DNA from 2 places in the Bizionia gelidisalsuginis genome. Region 1 is predicted to be linked to the other one. Evidence: riboswitches for the same ligand, from Rfam matches in the RefSeq annotation. Region 1 holds a riboswitch; the other holds the start of a gene.
What was found. A riboswitch is a leader RNA that binds a small molecule or an ion and turns the genes downstream of it on or off. The one in region 1 is predicted to bind S-adenosylmethionine.

Region 1 (7,894 bases):
TTTCATCAATTGGAGAGAAATCTTCGCGCCATTTTAAATTTTTAATATTTATGGTACCGTGAGCCGTAAAAAGCATTCCGTTTCTGGCATTACGAGTCGGCATTACACAATCGAACATGTCGACTCCTAAAGCAATATTCTCTAGGATATTAATTGGTGTTCCCACCCCCATTAAATAGCGGGGTTTATCTTCCGGTAAAATAGCTGTTACCACTTCGGTCATTGCATACATTTCCTCAGCAGGTTCACCCACAGACAATCCGCCAATAGCGTTTCCAACTGCTCCAGCATTCGCGATATATTCGGCAGACTGCTTACGTAAATCCTTGTAAGTACTTCCTTGAACAATCGGGAAAAAAGCTTGAGAATAGTCGTATTTTAAAGGTGTTTTATCTAGATGTGAAATACAGCGATCTAACCAACGGTGCGTCATGTGCATCGACCGTTTTGCATAATTATAATCGCAAGGATATGGCGTACACTCGTCGAAGGCCATAATAATATCGGCACCAATACTACGTTGAATTTCCATTACATTTTCTGGAGTAAAAAAATGGTAACTTCCGTCAATGTGCGATTTAAACTTTACCCCTTCCTCTTTAATTTTTCTATTTGCAGATAAAGAATACACTTGGTATCCTCCAGAATCGGTTAAAATATTTCGATCCCAATTCATAAATTTATGTAAACCACCCGCTTTTTCTAAAACGTCTATTTGTGGTCTCAAGTACAAGTGATAGGTATTACCTAAAATAATATCTGGATTAACCTCCTCCTTTAACTCTCTTTGGTGAACACCTTTAACAGTACCAACGGTACCTACGGGCATAAAAATCGGAGTTTCAATAATACCGTGATCGGTTGTAAGTACTCCCGCTCTAGCGTTACTTTGTGTATCTTTTCCTTTTAAATCGAATGTCATAGTGCATTGTAATCTTCAGTTCGCAAACCTACTATAATTTTTTAATTTTTAAATTCTATTTATGATTATTTTAGGCAGATTATGTCTGTTATCGTTAAATTAAAAGACTTCCCCTTAAAATAAAGGAAACTGTCGCGTACACGACATAACACGTTTTATCTGAGAACTTTTCAGCGTTAATACTTAAAATTGTTAGCAAATTATTGGCTTTGGTTGATAAGTGCCGTTAATCTGTTTTGTATAAACTATATAATAAACTATTTTTGCAGTATATAAATTAAGCTAAATAAAATGCCAAACACACAACAACTAGAAGACATTACAACCCAAGTGCGCAGAGATATTTTACGTATGGTTCACAAAGTAAACTCTGGACATCCTGGGGGTTCTTTAGGCTGCGCAGAATTTCTTGTAGCACTTTATAACGACATTATGGACAGAAAAGATGGTTTTGATATGGACGGAATTGGAGAAGATTTGTTTTTTCTTTCTAACGGCCACATTTCTCCAGTTTTTTATAGTGTTCTTGCACGAACAGGTTATTTTCCTGTAGACGAATTAAGTACGTTTCGTTTATTAAATTCACGTTTACAAGGTCACCCAACAACGCACGAAGGTTTGCCAGGAATAAGAATCGCTTCTGGTTCGTTAGGTCAAGGTATGAGTGTTGCCTTAGGTGCTGCTCAAGCTAAAAAACTTAACGGTTGTAAGCATTTAGTATATAGTTTACATGGTGATGGTGAGTTACAAGAAGGCCAAAATTGGGAAGCCATTATGTATGCTGCCGGTAATAATGTGGACAATCTTATTTCTACAATCGATTTAAACGGTCAGCAAATTGACGGTGCTACAGAGACTGTTTTATCTTTAGGAAGTGTGCGTGCTAAGTTTGAAGCTTTTGGATGGATTGTTATTGATATTGAAAAAGGAAATAATATAGAAGCGGTTTTAAAAGGAATGGCCGAGGCGAAATCTAAAACTGGCAACGGCAAACCTGTTTGTGTATTACTACATACCGTAATGGGTAACGGTGTCGATTTTATGATGCATACGCACGCTTGGCACGGAAAAGCGCCTAACGATGAGCAATTAGCTGAAGGCTTAAGCCAAAACGCTGAAACTTTAGGAGATTATTAAACCAATATCTAGTTCAATTTAAAACATCCCTTTTTTAGGGCATTATTTATGAAAACATACGAAAACACAGGAAATAAAGATACACGTTCAGGTTTTGGAGCAGGGTTAACAGAGCTTGGAAAAACAAATGAAAATGTCGTTGCATTGTGTGCCGATTTAATTGGCTCGCTAAAAATGGACGATTTTAAGAAAAATAATCCAGAACGTTTTTTTCAAGTCGGAATCGCTGAAGCCAACATGATTGGAATGGCTGCTGGTTTAACTATTGGAGGAAAAATACCGTTTACAGGAACCTTTGCTAACTTTTCTACCGGTCGTGTTTACGATCAAATAAGACAAAGTGTTGCCTATTCTGGAAAGAATGTAAAAATTTGTGCTTCTCACGCGGGGTTAACTTTAGGTGAAGATGGTGCAACACACCAAATATTAGAAGATATTGGGCTAATGAAAATGTTGCCAGGTATGACCGTGATTAACCCTTGCGATTACAACCAAACAAAAGCAGCAACACTAGCCATTGCAGATTATGAAGGCCCTGTTTATTTACGTTTCGGGAGACCGTCGGTAGCAAACTTTACGCCTGAAGATCAAAAATTTGAAATAGGAAAAGCTCTACATCTTGTTGATGGTGCCGATGTTACCATTGTAGCCACTGGACATTTAGTTTGGGAAGCTTTAGAAGCTTCAAAAGAATTAAATGAAAAAGGAATTTCGGCTGAAGTCATTAATATTCACACCATAAAACCGTTAGATGCCCAGGCAATTATTGATTCTGTAAGTAAGACAAAATGTATAGTCACTGCTGAAGAGCATAACCATTTAGGAGGTTTAGGAGAAAGTGTTGCCCGTGTGTTATCGCAACATAAACCAACCCCTCAAGAGTTTGTAGCAACCAACGATACTTTTGGCGAATCTGGAACTCCAGCGCAGCTTATGGAAAAATATGGATTGAATAGTGACGCCATTGTTAAAGCTTGCGAAAAAGTAATATCAAGAAAATAAATTAGATTAATTGTCGTTTTAACTAATCACACAAAACGATGATTATGAAAAAAATAGTAACTACCGCTTTGTTTTTAGTGGCAATCACTTCAGTTTTTGCGCAAGAACAAAGCGGTTTTGGTTTAAAAGGAGGTGTTAATTATAATGCCAACGGCGATTATTATAATGCTGCAAAGCAATCGTCCGAAAGCCCAGAATCGACCATAGGCTACCATATAGGCGTTTTTGGTAAAATGGGGGGGAACTTTTATTTTCGCCCCGAATTAATGTATACTAAAACAGAAACTGATTATTCTTCAGGTAGTTTTAAATTACAAAAACTAGACGCTCCACTTTTAGTCGGTTTACATATAATTGGTCCATTGCAAGTGTTTGCAGGCCCCTCTCTACAGTATATTATAGACTCAGATTTTGAAAACGCAACAATCGGCGATTTTAAAAGTGATTTCACCGTGGGACTCAATCTAGGTGTTGCATTAAGCTTTAATAAAGTAGGGATTGATCTCCGCTACGAAAGAGGTTTTAATGACAAAGAAGTATCTTTAATTAGTGATAACTCCACGACTAATATAAACCGTTTAGATGTGCGAGCGCATCAGCTTATTTTATCGTTATCAATTTTACTATAGTGTTTAAAATTAATCACAAAAAAAAGCCAACTCGTTCGAGTTGGCTTTTTTTATTTTGTGATTTGCTTTTTATATTAGTTGTTCTCTATAGATTCGGTAGATGTTGCGTCTAAATAATTAGGCGTTCCATTTCCATTTGTATCATCATTAGTAGGATCTCCGTCTTCATTAATATCTTCATAACGTGTTAAAACACCGTCACCATCATCATCATTATCAATAAAATTTGGCAATCCGTCGCCATCAGTATCATCGCTAAAACCATAACCATCACCTTCTAAATCTTCTAAGTGTGAAGGCACGCCATCTAAATCAAAATCGGTATTACTTCTTGTAATAACTCTAAATCTAAAGAAAACAGGAGAGTAACTAGGTATTTCATTTACAGTAGAAGAAAAATACCCTAACCCTGAAGGCACAAAAACAGCACCAATTCCATGATTATGATAAACTGTTTCTCCACTAGCGTTATCGGTAAACCCTTCAGAAGCTTTAAACTTTACCAAGCCTTCTCTAAATCCGGTAATAACTCCAGCTTGAGCGCCCACAGCTGTTAAATTAAAAGACGTATTAACCGTTACAGCGCTATCAAAAATAGTCCCATCTGGCAAAGATCCTTTATAGAGTACAGATGCTTTATCAAGACGGTGAACATCGTCTCCTAAACCTTCTCTAACTTTTAATATATAGAGCTCATAATCTACCCCATCTTGATATACCGTATCTATTTCTAATTTTGGATACGTAGCACTATTTAAAAAAGACATAATAGACAAATCTGTAGACGTTTCCGTGAGCTCGGTAAATTCTATCTTATAAGAATCGTTTGGCGTTATAGTTGGTGGCGATGTAGATAAATCACTATAAGCAAGATTTTCTTGGAATTCAGCATAATTAAAAGTGTAACTTTCTAAAAACGCTTCAATGTCGACTCTATTTTCATTATAAACTTCTTGTCTGTCTCTTTCAATAAATTGAGTGGTAAACTCATCATCCTTTTTACAAGACACCAGAATAATACCGATAGCAAATGTTACTAAGAAAAGTTTTGTTATTTTCATAATGCTTATTTTTGCTGCAAGATAAGTTTAAATATAATTTTGTACAATATCATTAACGTAGAATTTAAATTAATTATATGCGAATAGATAAGTATTTATGGTGTGTGAGATACTATAAAACCCGAAGCATTGCCACAACGGCATGTAAAAAAGGACATATTAAGGTAAACGGACAAGCTGCAAAACCTAGTCGTGATGTATTTGCGACCGATAAAATCGAATTAAGAAAAGATCAAATAAACTATTCTTTATCTATTCTAGATGTGCCACCAAATAGGGTTGGTGCTAAACTAGTAGATATTTACAGAGTGGACACCACCCCGAAATCAGCTTTTGAAGCGCAAGAGTTGTTGAAACACGCAAAAGATCACTATAGAAAAAAAGGGACTGGACGCCCCACAAAAAAAGACCGAAGAGATATCGATGATATTTATAAAGAAAATGAATCGTAAAAATTGGTTTTAATAACAATTCAACTCTATATTTGACTAAAATAACTTCGTATGACAACTTTAAAAAACAGTATTTTATCTCACGACGAGATTAATCATAAAATAAAGAGAATTGCTTATCAAATTTATGAAAGCAATATGGATGAAACTGAAGTTATTTTGGCAGGAATTGATCGCAATGGCTATATTTTAGCTAAAAAACTAAAAACGGTATTAAGTAAAATTTCGCCTATAGCGCCTATTCTTTGCAAAGTGAGCATTGACAAGAAAAACCCTAGAGCAGTAATTAAAACGTCTTTAAAACCTGAAAAGTATACTAACAAATCTGTGGTATTAATTGACGATGTTTTAAACTCTGGAACCACTTTAGTTTATGGTGTACGCCATTTTTTAGACGTTCCTTTAAAACAATTTAAAACGGCTGTTTTAGTTAACAGAAACCACAAAAAATTCCCTGTAAAAGCCGATTTTAAAGGCATTTCGTTATCGACTTCATTAAACGAACACATCGATGTTATTCTAGAGGGCAAACATTTTGAAGCCCGATTACAATAGTTTTAATTGAAGTTCTTCTAACATTAATTCAGAATTTTTATTAGCATCTACGGTAAAATTGGCTTGGTTATAAAAATAGGAACGTTCAAATAAATGCTTACCAATAAACTCTGTAAGTAAGTCTTCAGTTTTTATATGTGCAATTAATGGGCGTTGGTGCTTTTCTTGCTTTAAACGTTCTACTAATGTAGGTATCGACGCTCTTAGATACACCGATTTTATATTTTCTGCAGTGCCTATTACGTCCATATTATCGTAATAACAAGGCGTTCCTCCCCCTAAAGCAATAATAATGGTGTCCTCACGCGCTAACACTTCTTGCAAGTATTTGCGTTCCACTTTTCTGAAATAAAGCTCACCGTGCTCTTCAAAAATAGATTTTATCGACTTATTTTCTTTCAACGCTATATAATTATCTAAATCTATAAATTCGTATTTTAAAATTGTAGATAGTTTTTTGCCAATAAAAGACTTGCCTGAAGCCATATATCCTAAAATAATTATTTTCATTTTTTGAGCTTATGAATTGATTTTGAAAAACATAGAAAATTGCTTTGCAAAAAAACGAAAAAAAAAGCAATACAGACTTGTGTAATTGATAAAAGGTTATATATTTGCACCCGCAATAAGGCTACAAAAAACATTGACCTGGTAGCTCAGTTGGTAGAGCATCTCCCTTTTAAGGAGAGGGTCCTGGGTTCGAGCCCCAGCCCGGTCACTAAAAAAGTTAAGCATCGCTTAACTTTTTTTTTGCTTTATATTTTTTTTAATACTGCGCACGTGGCGAAATTGGTAGACGCGCTGGCTTGAGGGGCCAGTGACCGCTTTAGGTCGTGGAAGTTCGAATCTTCTCGTGCGCACTTTAAAAAATCATCTTTTAATTTATACCCTATTCAATATTTTTATACATTTCTCTATAGTTACTGTATATTTTGTAGTCTCATTTAATTTTTCTATATTTATAACTTCATTATGAATCTCTTTAATGAGATAGCAACCTGCGACAACACGCGAAGGTGCTTAAACAATGAGCCTTTACAAAGGAAAAAAGTGTTTAAATCCTCACTTTATTTTAGCTTATTTGTTATCGCAGTGTTTTATTAATCTTAAACATTATAACTATGAAAACTGAATTAATTAAACTAAAATTGAAAGCAAACTCCTCAACTGGAGAAACTGCTCTGCACATTAAGAACACATTTATTAAAGCTTGCGAATCGCTAGACACTTCCATTTTTGAACCTTTAATAGAGGAAGATCAGAATTTTCAAGATCTTGATAAATATAGGTTTCTAAAGTCTATGAAAGTTGTATTTGACTCTTGTAAAGAAAAAGGATTTAAACAAACCACGATGATTAAAGGTCACTGCGAAAGTTGCTATTGTGATCATAAAGTATATCAATTTTACACCAACCAACTTGTACCCGCTTTTGCCTACATTATACACGAGGAAAACAGCCAAATTGAAGACATCTTTGCGTGCAACTTAAGTAGTGGTATGAGAGTTGTTGAAATGGGTAATTTACTAAATTACGATTTTTGGAAATAAATTCCAATCCTATTCTAGCTACTTAAATCTAGTCTTTTAAAATGTCACGAAAAATAAAATTCAAAACATATCTGAGTTTAGAAATGGTATTCTACAATATAAAATTCGATGAAGTCCCAACAAACTACGTTCATAAAGAGTGGTGATTACACGATACAACTATCGAAGGGATACCTGCTTTTCATAAACTTCAAAAAGGAATAGATAATTACGATTTTATCCCAGATATTAAATATTAAGGACTCATTAACGTACAAAAATATGCCATTATACCTTATAAATGTAAAAGCTTTCACTCAATAAGAGCTGTTACTAGCAAACAAAAGCAAGAGATTGTAAAAATTACATTTTTCACACCTTCCAAAATTAAAAAATAATCACCAAAATGGAATTAAACTAAGTCGTTGTGGATCAAGGAATGTTTTTGGGGAGTGACATAAATTAGGCATATAATTTAGTAAGTCTAAACAAGAAAAACTTAACATCTCTTACGCCTCTAAACATCGACCTGAACTCTTTGATTTTTGCATTAAAAGATTCCGCGGAAGCATTGGTGCTCCTGTTGTTAAAATAATTCAAAATTGGT
Region 2 (7,894 bases), on a different contig from region 1:
GCGCTCTTTCAAAGACATCTTCTTCAGTAAACTCTTTTTTTGCGTTTCCAGTTTCTGAAACCGCCTCCGCTAATGTCCCTTCCGCAATCGTACAACGCTCTAAGATACATGCTTTATCTAAATGAATATGACTCTCGTAAAAACCAGAACATACAAAATGATCATTAGCATCATAAATTATTTCTGCGTCACTATTAATAATCGCCTCTATACAAGTAATTATTCCGTTTGTAACACCAATAGAAACCGGCGTCTCATAACCTTCAATTCTTGCGTTTTTAATCAATAAATCTAACATATATTATAAAGATTTAATTTCCGCGGTACGTTGAATACCCATAAGCAGATAACGTAATTGGAACGTGATAATGAGTATTTTCCTTAATGTCGAAAACGACTTCTATAAACGGATAAAAAGATTCTTTGCCATTTTTTTTAAAGTAATCGGCCGTTAAAAAAGTAAACCGGTACACACCATTATTTTCGTTTTCTAAAGGCAAGAAATCATTTATTCTACCTTTTTCTGAAGTTTCTTTTTGCCCGATAAACTCCCATTTTTTTGTTTCGGTGTTCATTTTTTCTAACTTAATAGAAACATTGGCTACCGGAAGTCCTTCTGAAACGTCTAATATATGAGTTGATAATTGGTATTGCTTTTGTTGCGCACAAGAGAAATTGGTCACCGCTAAAAACACAATAACCAGAATGGAAGATTTAAATAGTTTCATTTTGTTCTACTTTTTTATTAAACTCGAAAATAAAAATACTACATCAAGTTCAATTAGCTCCTCAATTAGCTCCTCAATTAGCTATAAATCTTAGTTAAAGTGTATTCTAACAAAACATTCTTTTTGTCTTAAACGACCTTACTACTAAGTGTCTAACTCTAAAGTCTCGTCAGTCTCGTCATACAATTCCAACGATTTAATAGTACCCACGGCGCTTCCGGCAATACCTTTTATAGACGCGTGCATATCGATGGTATTAGCCGTGACTTTTTCAATTTGCTTTTCGCGTTCTTTCCAAAGACGCCCCATCGCGCGTTTTTCTTTATCTAGAGCCGTTTTCATCGATGTAAATCCTTCAACAATCGCTTCAATTTGCATTTTAAACTGATTGCTGGTTAAATAATCGTACAGCATATGCATTTTATCACCTTTATTTTCCTGACTGCTAATTGCCAAATTAACTTTTACAATCGATTCGCGTAACACGTTACAAAGACCTTTAAACTCATCGTAATTACAAATCCAAATACCATCTCTTAATCCCATTCGGTCCATATCCGACGGCATTACTTCGGTGACTAATACCCCTATATTTGCCCCTTTTTCTCGAATATCATTTTTAAATTTTTCAATCCACGTCGGCTGAAAATCCTTTGTGCGCTTACTTTCGTAATAAATTTTACCGCAGTTTTGCTCGGTGCGCGTATTTACAATCTGTATACAATCGCCGCCACGTGCTCCTTTTTTAATCTCCTCAATTGTATCTAAAGGAAATTTTGCCGCTAACCACTCTTCAATTGCTAATTCCTGAACCTCCCCTTGCAACTGCATCGAGCCTTGCTCCTGCTTGCGCTTCATTTCTTCAGTCAGTTTTTTTTGATCTTCCAACTGCTTTTGCATTTCTTTAAAACGCAATTCGTTTTTGTCTTCTTCGGCTTTTCTTATTTTTTCCTTTTCAGAAATTAAAGTGGCATTGAGGTTTTTCTGCGCTTCCGCTTCCGCTGCTTCTTTTAATTCGCCTTTTTCACGTTTTAATTTTTCAATTTCGGCTTTCGATCTATTCAACTCTTTTACCTGCTCAGATTTTTCGTTTAATTCCGTTTGAAGGGCTTTAAACTGCTCAGATTGTTCTTCAGTTAATTTAGACTTTATCTTGTGTTCAAGAATTTTGCTTCTTTCCTTCATCTGAAGTTCTAAACGCTCTTGAAATATTTCGTTTTCTTGTTTTTTCTTTTGCTCGAAACGTAGTTTTTCTTCCTTCAGCTTTACCTCTTGCGCTTCGTACTTCTTTTTTTCTAAAGCAATTTCAGATTGGTATTTTTGTTTTATTTCTTCTTCTAATTGGTGCGATAAAATATCTTGAACATCTATCGAGGTGCCACAATTTGGACATTTTATTTGGGTTTCGTTAATCATAGGTTGTATTTCTTAAAACTAATAACAATACCAGAAGGTACATCTTACTGATATCAAAACTATAGGAAACAGTGCTAAATGACAACTTAAAAACACTTTAAATTATGAAGGAGTTTAATTATTAAAATTTTACGCCCTTTTTACTAAAAATAATAAAAGATATCATTGTCTTTTATGTTTTTTGATTTACTTTTGCAGTCTAAATAATAATTATGTTTTCAAAATCTTGTGAATACGGACTGCGAGCGACTATTTTTATAGGCCAGCAATCGCATTTAGGAACAAAAGTGAGTTTAACTACTATTTCTGAAGCTATAGATTCTCCACAAGCTTTTACAGCTAAAATATTACAACAGCTAACTAAAAACAATATAGTGAACTCTATTAAAGGGCCACACGGTGGATTTTTTATCGAAACTGAAGCAATGAAAACATTAAATTTAAGTGCTATAGTAGAGGTTTTAGACGGCGATTCTATTTACACCGGTTGCGGTTTAGGACTTAAGCAATGCAACGATAAGAAACCTTGCCCACTACACTTTAAGTTTGTGGCCATAAGAGAAGAACTTAAAAATATGTTGCAAAACACGACGCTTTTAATGTTAGTGAATGATATGGAATTAGATATCTTCCACTTAAAAACATAACCTATTTAAGCTTATAAAGGATAAAAAGACCTTTTTATATAACAATTAATAATTCAATCCCAATATTTATGAAAACAGCATCAATAACAGACCAATTGGTCTACAACACTGATAAACCTGCCATTAGCGTGCTTCTCGACACCGATCACTCTAAAGAAATTAGAATCGTCATGCGCAAAGGACAAACAATGAAAGAGCACAAAGCGCCCGCACCTATTGTTGTCGCCATTTTTCAAGGTGCAATAGACTTCGGTGTAAAAGGCGAAAAACTATCACTTAAAAAAGGAGATTTAATTGCCCTAGAAGCTAATGTACCTCACGATTTAAACTGCACTGAAGATTGTATTATACGCCTATCCTTGTCTAAAAATGACAGCGTAGATCGCGTAAAAAGTGTTGTAAACTAACTACTCCCCCCAAAAAAAAACTAAATATAAAAAACCATGAGAAAAATATGGATCGCTTTTATAAGCGTTGTCGTACTGTCATTTATAGTATTAATATGGATTGGTACCGAGGTGTACCAAACACAACCTCCCATTCCAGAACAAGTAATAATTAAAGAAACTAACGAACGCGTTTACACCAAAGCCGATATACAAATCGGACAGAATGTATGGGAATCGATCGGTGGTATGGAAGTGGGCTCTATTTGGGGACACGGAAGTTACGTTGCTCCAGACTGGACAGCCGATTGGATACATAAAGAAGCCGTTTATATGCTAGAGCATTGGGCGCAAACCGATTTTAATACTGCTTACAACGATTTAGATGTCGAGAAAAAAGCAGCCATTAAAGCCCGCTTAATTAAAGACATTAAAACTAATACGTTTAATGCCGACACTAAAACCATTACCATTTCGCAAATTCGTTGGGATGCGATTTCAGCAAACATAAAACATTATAGTTCTATTTTTTCTGATGGTCACGAACAATACGCCATTCCAAAAGGCGCATTAACCGACAAAGTGAAGCTTGAACAACTAAATGCATTCTTATTTTGGACCTCTTGGGCGGCAAGTACAAACCGACCAGAAAAGGATTATACGTATACGTCTAACTGGCCACACGAACCGTTAATTGATAACCTAATTACAGACGATTCGTTAATCTGGTCTGGATTATCTATCGTTTTACTGTTACTATTTATTGGGATGTTGACCTACTATTATTTAAGAAACCATGAAAAAGGTGAAGTTTTAGAAAAACCAAATAGCGATCCCTTAGCGAAATTGCAATTGGTATCGTCTCAAAAAGCAGTATTAAAGTACTTTATTGTTATTTCTTTACTTATCGCTTTACAAGTTGTCTTAGGTATTATAACCGTGCATTACACCGTTGAAGGTCAGGCGTTTTTTGGTTTCGACTTATCTAGTATTTTGCCCTATTCAATCACACGAACATGGCACACACAATTAGCTATTTTTTGGATTGCCGCAACATGGTTAGCGACAGGATTATTTTTAGCTCCTATGATTTCTGGTAAAGAAATGAAATACCAAGTATTTGGTATTAACTTCCTGTTTATTGCCTTAATAATTATCGTTTTAGGCTCTATGCTTGGCGAATGGCTTGGTGTACACCAATTCTTAGATTTAACGACCAACTTTTTCTTTGGTCACCAAGGGTATGAGTATATGGATTTAGGACGTTTTTGGCAAATATTTCTAGCAATAGGCCTCGTTTTATGGGTTATTATGGTCAGCAGACACCTAATATTTGCTATTAGAAAAAATGACGAGTCCAAGCACTTAATTATCATTTTATTAATCTCTGTTATGGCGATTGGTATGTTCTTTTTCTCCGGCTTAATGTATGGCGAAAACAGTAGTTTACCCGTTATTAATTACTGGAGATGGTGGCTAGTTCACTTATGGGTAGAAGGTTTCTTCGAAGTTTTTGCGACGGTAGTTATCGCTTTTATTTTTTCTAGAATGAAAGTTATTTCCCCTAAAACTGCTGGTCGCGTATCGGTAGCATCGGCAGCGATATTTTTAGCAGGTGGAATTATAGGAACACTACACCATTTATACTATTCAGGAACTCCCGTACAAGCCATCGCTTTAGGAGCCACATTTAGTGCTTTAGAAGTGGTACCATTAACTTTAATGGGCTTCGAAATTAGAGAAAACTGGAATTTATTAAAAAGTAAAGATTGGATTCAGAAATACAAATGGCCTATATTTTTCTTTATCGCTGTAGCATTCTGGAATTTCATCGGGGCTGGTGTATTCGGTTTTTTAATTAATCCGCCAATTGCATTGTACTATATTCAAGGTTTAAATACTACTGCAGTGCACGCTCACACCGCTTTATTCGGGGTGTACGGAATGTTAGGAATGGGTTTCATTATTATCTGTCTTCGTTTTTATTCAGATCGCGTGTGGCAAAACACTAAACTTAAGCGTGCCTTTTGGTTACTAAATATCGGGTTGACAGCAATGGTTTTGTTTAGTTTATTACCCATAGGAATCATTCAGGCGTATACGTCTATCACCAAAGGATACTCGTATGCTAGAGAAGCCGAATTACTCTATTCTCCAGTGGTTCAAACCCTTAAATGGATGCGTATGATTGGTGATATCATTTTCTCTGCCGGAATCTTCTATTTCTGTTGGTTCACGATTGATGAAACCTTATACAATTTCCGAAGAAAAAATATAGAATAGTTTTTAACAATTAAAGAGTTTTTTAAGAGGTCGACATAGTTATGTCGACCTCTTTTTTTTTACTTTTATATTAGTGACACGATTAAAAACAGATTCGTTTTTTAAATAGTTAAAATTTAGTCTTGCGTCTTTTATGAGACAATACTGTTTCTTTTTCTATTGTTTTCTGCGGAATAGCTCTAGTTTCAATGGTCGTAAATTATTTTTTTTCAACTTTAACCCCTCTTCAAGTTTTCTTCACCCTAATGCTATTACCGACTGAAAATCAATTCATTATTATAAATTCACCCGAAACAGTGCACTTTTATATTTTTATTTTATTTGATGATTGCCTGTGTTTATAACTGTTTTAAGCTCTCAAATTTCAGTTACACGTTTAAAATCTTTCTAAAAAATAACAAAGCTTTAAGTTTTAGTAATCAAAAATGATTTAGTTTTGTGCACTTAATTATCAAGAATCTCAAAAAGAGATAGCAACCTGCAGTAACGAGCAAGGTGCTACAAATGATAAGCCAAATACTTTGGAAAAAACGTTAACTCAATTCCCCTTTATTTGCTGTTATTTTATTATTGCGATTCTGCAACAACAGACTAATGACTCAGATTAAATCTATTACCCCAAGCTTTAAGGCGTTACTACCTTTTTTTGTATTTATCATCACTTTTTTAAGTGTCGGGCTCATTCAAAATGATTTCTATGCACTACCCGCTCCTATAGCCGTAATTGCAGGAATTCTTGCAGCATTCCTTATATTTAAACAGTCTGTAAATTCAAAAATCGGTACGCTTTTAAAAGGTTGTGGAGACGATAAAATACTAACGATGTGTTTAATCTATTTACTAGCAGGCGCTTTTGCTGCAGTAACCAAAGCCACCGGAAGTGTAGATACCATTGTTAACTTAGGGTTAGATGTTATAAACATTCAATATATTTATTTTGGCGTCTTTATTATTGCCGCTTTTTTGTCGGTTTCTACAGGAACTTCCGTTGGTGCTATTGTAGCTTTAGCCCCTATTGTTATTGGGTTTACAGATAAAGGGGATCTGTCTTTGGGTATTTTATGTGGTGCTCTATTGGGGGGGGCTATGTTTGGCGATAATTTATCGGTAATCTCCGATACCACAATAGCTGCCACACAGTCTTTGGGGGTTAGAATGAGTGACAAGTTTAAAGAAAATATTAAAATAGCTTTACCAGCTGCTATTTTTACAATCGGGATTCTTATTTATCAAGGCTTAAGTCTAGGGACTAATACACCGGAAACTTTAGATTACACCTATTCCATACTTAAGATAGCCCCGTATTTAATTGTTATAATTTTATCTCTTATCGGTATCAATGTATTCGTAACTTTAGTTTTAGGTGTACTCTCCGCGGGGGTTTTAGGACTGTATTATAACGATTTTTCAATTATCGAATTTACGCGTATCGCCTACTCAGGCTTTACCAATATGACCGAAATATTCCTACTCTCGCTATTAACCGGTGGTTTAGCAGCTTTGGTTGCTAAAAATGGTGGCATTGCGTTTATTTTGCAGAAAATAAAAACCCTAATAAAAAATAAGAAAACAGCGCAGTTCGGGATTGCCGCGTTAGTCTCGAGTATTAATGTCGCCATCGCAAATAATACGGTTGCTATTATTATTTCTGGATCTATAGCAAAATCAATTAATGACGAATACGACTTAGATAACAAAAAAACAGCATCCATTCTAGATGTTTTTGCATGTATTAGTCAGGGTATTTTGCCATACGGCGCTCAAGTATTAATGATTTTGAGTTTCGCTAACGGAAAAATAGGCTACCTCGGTTTACTCTCTAATACCTGGTACCTACTTTTACTTTTTGTGTCGACAGCATTGTTTATAGGCTTAAAAAGGGAATAATGCAATAAACTTAAAACTTAATTTTCTAGCTTCAATGTTTTAACATCGTCTATAAGTTGTTGTATTGCCGTAGCATTTACCCCATTATAAATACCTCTAATATGCTTGTTTGTATCTATCAACACGAAGTTTTCTGTATGTAAAAAGTCGTCATCTGTTTTCATTTCACCGAGATCTTCTTCAACAAAATAAAAGTGTCTGCCCAAATCATATATTGTTTTACGTTCTCCTGTTACTAAATGCCATTTATCACTATTAACGCCTTTTTTATCGGCATACTGTTTTAATACTGAAACAGAATCGGTTTCTGGAGTTACAGAATGCGATAATAACATAATGCTGTCATTATTTAAAAATTCATCTTGTAATATAGACATATTAGCTGTCATTTTAGGGCAGATTCCAGGGCAGGTTGTAAAAAAGAAATCGGTAATATAAATTTTATCATTAAACGTTTTTTGAGTAACCGTTTCTCCATTCTGATTTGTTAAACTAAAGTCTTTAATTTTATGAAACGTTTGTAATACTTCACTATCTAGAGCTAACC

Region 2: linked by a shared signal. The riboswitch ahead of ES677_RS06105 (Na+/H+ antiporter NhaC family protein) and the one ahead of ES677_RS13855 (hypothetical protein) in region 1 are both predicted to bind S-adenosylmethionine.

Annotation. Positions count from the first base shown of each region.
Region 1 covers NZ_VSKN01000028.1:18,699-26,592, forward strand. Annotated here, with positions in the region: gene tgt (tRNA guanosine(34) transglycosylase Tgt) at 1-922, opposite strand, end outside; gene ES677_RS13810 (transketolase) at 1,214-2,059, shown strand; gene ES677_RS13815 (transketolase family protein) at 2,108-3,061, shown strand; gene ES677_RS13820 (porin family protein) at 3,106-3,690, shown strand; gene ES677_RS13825 (FKBP-type peptidyl-prolyl cis-trans isomerase) at 3,765-4,751, opposite strand; gene ES677_RS13830 (RNA-binding S4 domain-containing protein) at 4,829-5,203, shown strand; gene ES677_RS13835 (phosphoribosyltransferase family protein) at 5,255-5,758, shown strand; gene ES677_RS13840 (shikimate kinase) at 5,750-6,268, opposite strand; tRNA gene ES677_RS13845 (tRNA-Lys) at 6,404-6,476, shown strand; tRNA gene ES677_RS13850 (tRNA-Leu) at 6,533-6,618, shown strand; SAM-I-IV-variant riboswitch at 6,721-6,818, shown strand; gene ES677_RS13855 (hypothetical protein) at 6,880-7,308, shown strand; partial or broken gene ES677_RS13860 (transposase) at 7,750-7,894, opposite strand, start outside.
Region 2 covers NZ_VSKN01000006.1:30,182-38,075, reverse strand. Annotated here, with positions in the region: gene ES677_RS06135 (amidohydrolase family protein) at 1-298, opposite strand, end outside; gene uraH (hydroxyisourate hydrolase) at 312-728, opposite strand; gene ES677_RS06125 (DUF2130 domain-containing protein) at 873-2,144, opposite strand; gene ES677_RS06120 (RrF2 family transcriptional regulator) at 2,357-2,791, shown strand; gene ES677_RS06115 (cupin domain-containing protein) at 2,860-3,198, shown strand; gene ES677_RS06110 (nitric-oxide reductase large subunit) at 3,235-5,460, shown strand; SAM-I-IV-variant riboswitch at 5,904-6,001, shown strand; gene ES677_RS06105 (Na+/H+ antiporter NhaC family protein) at 6,055-7,347, shown strand; gene ES677_RS06100 (SCO family protein) at 7,365-7,894, opposite strand, start outside.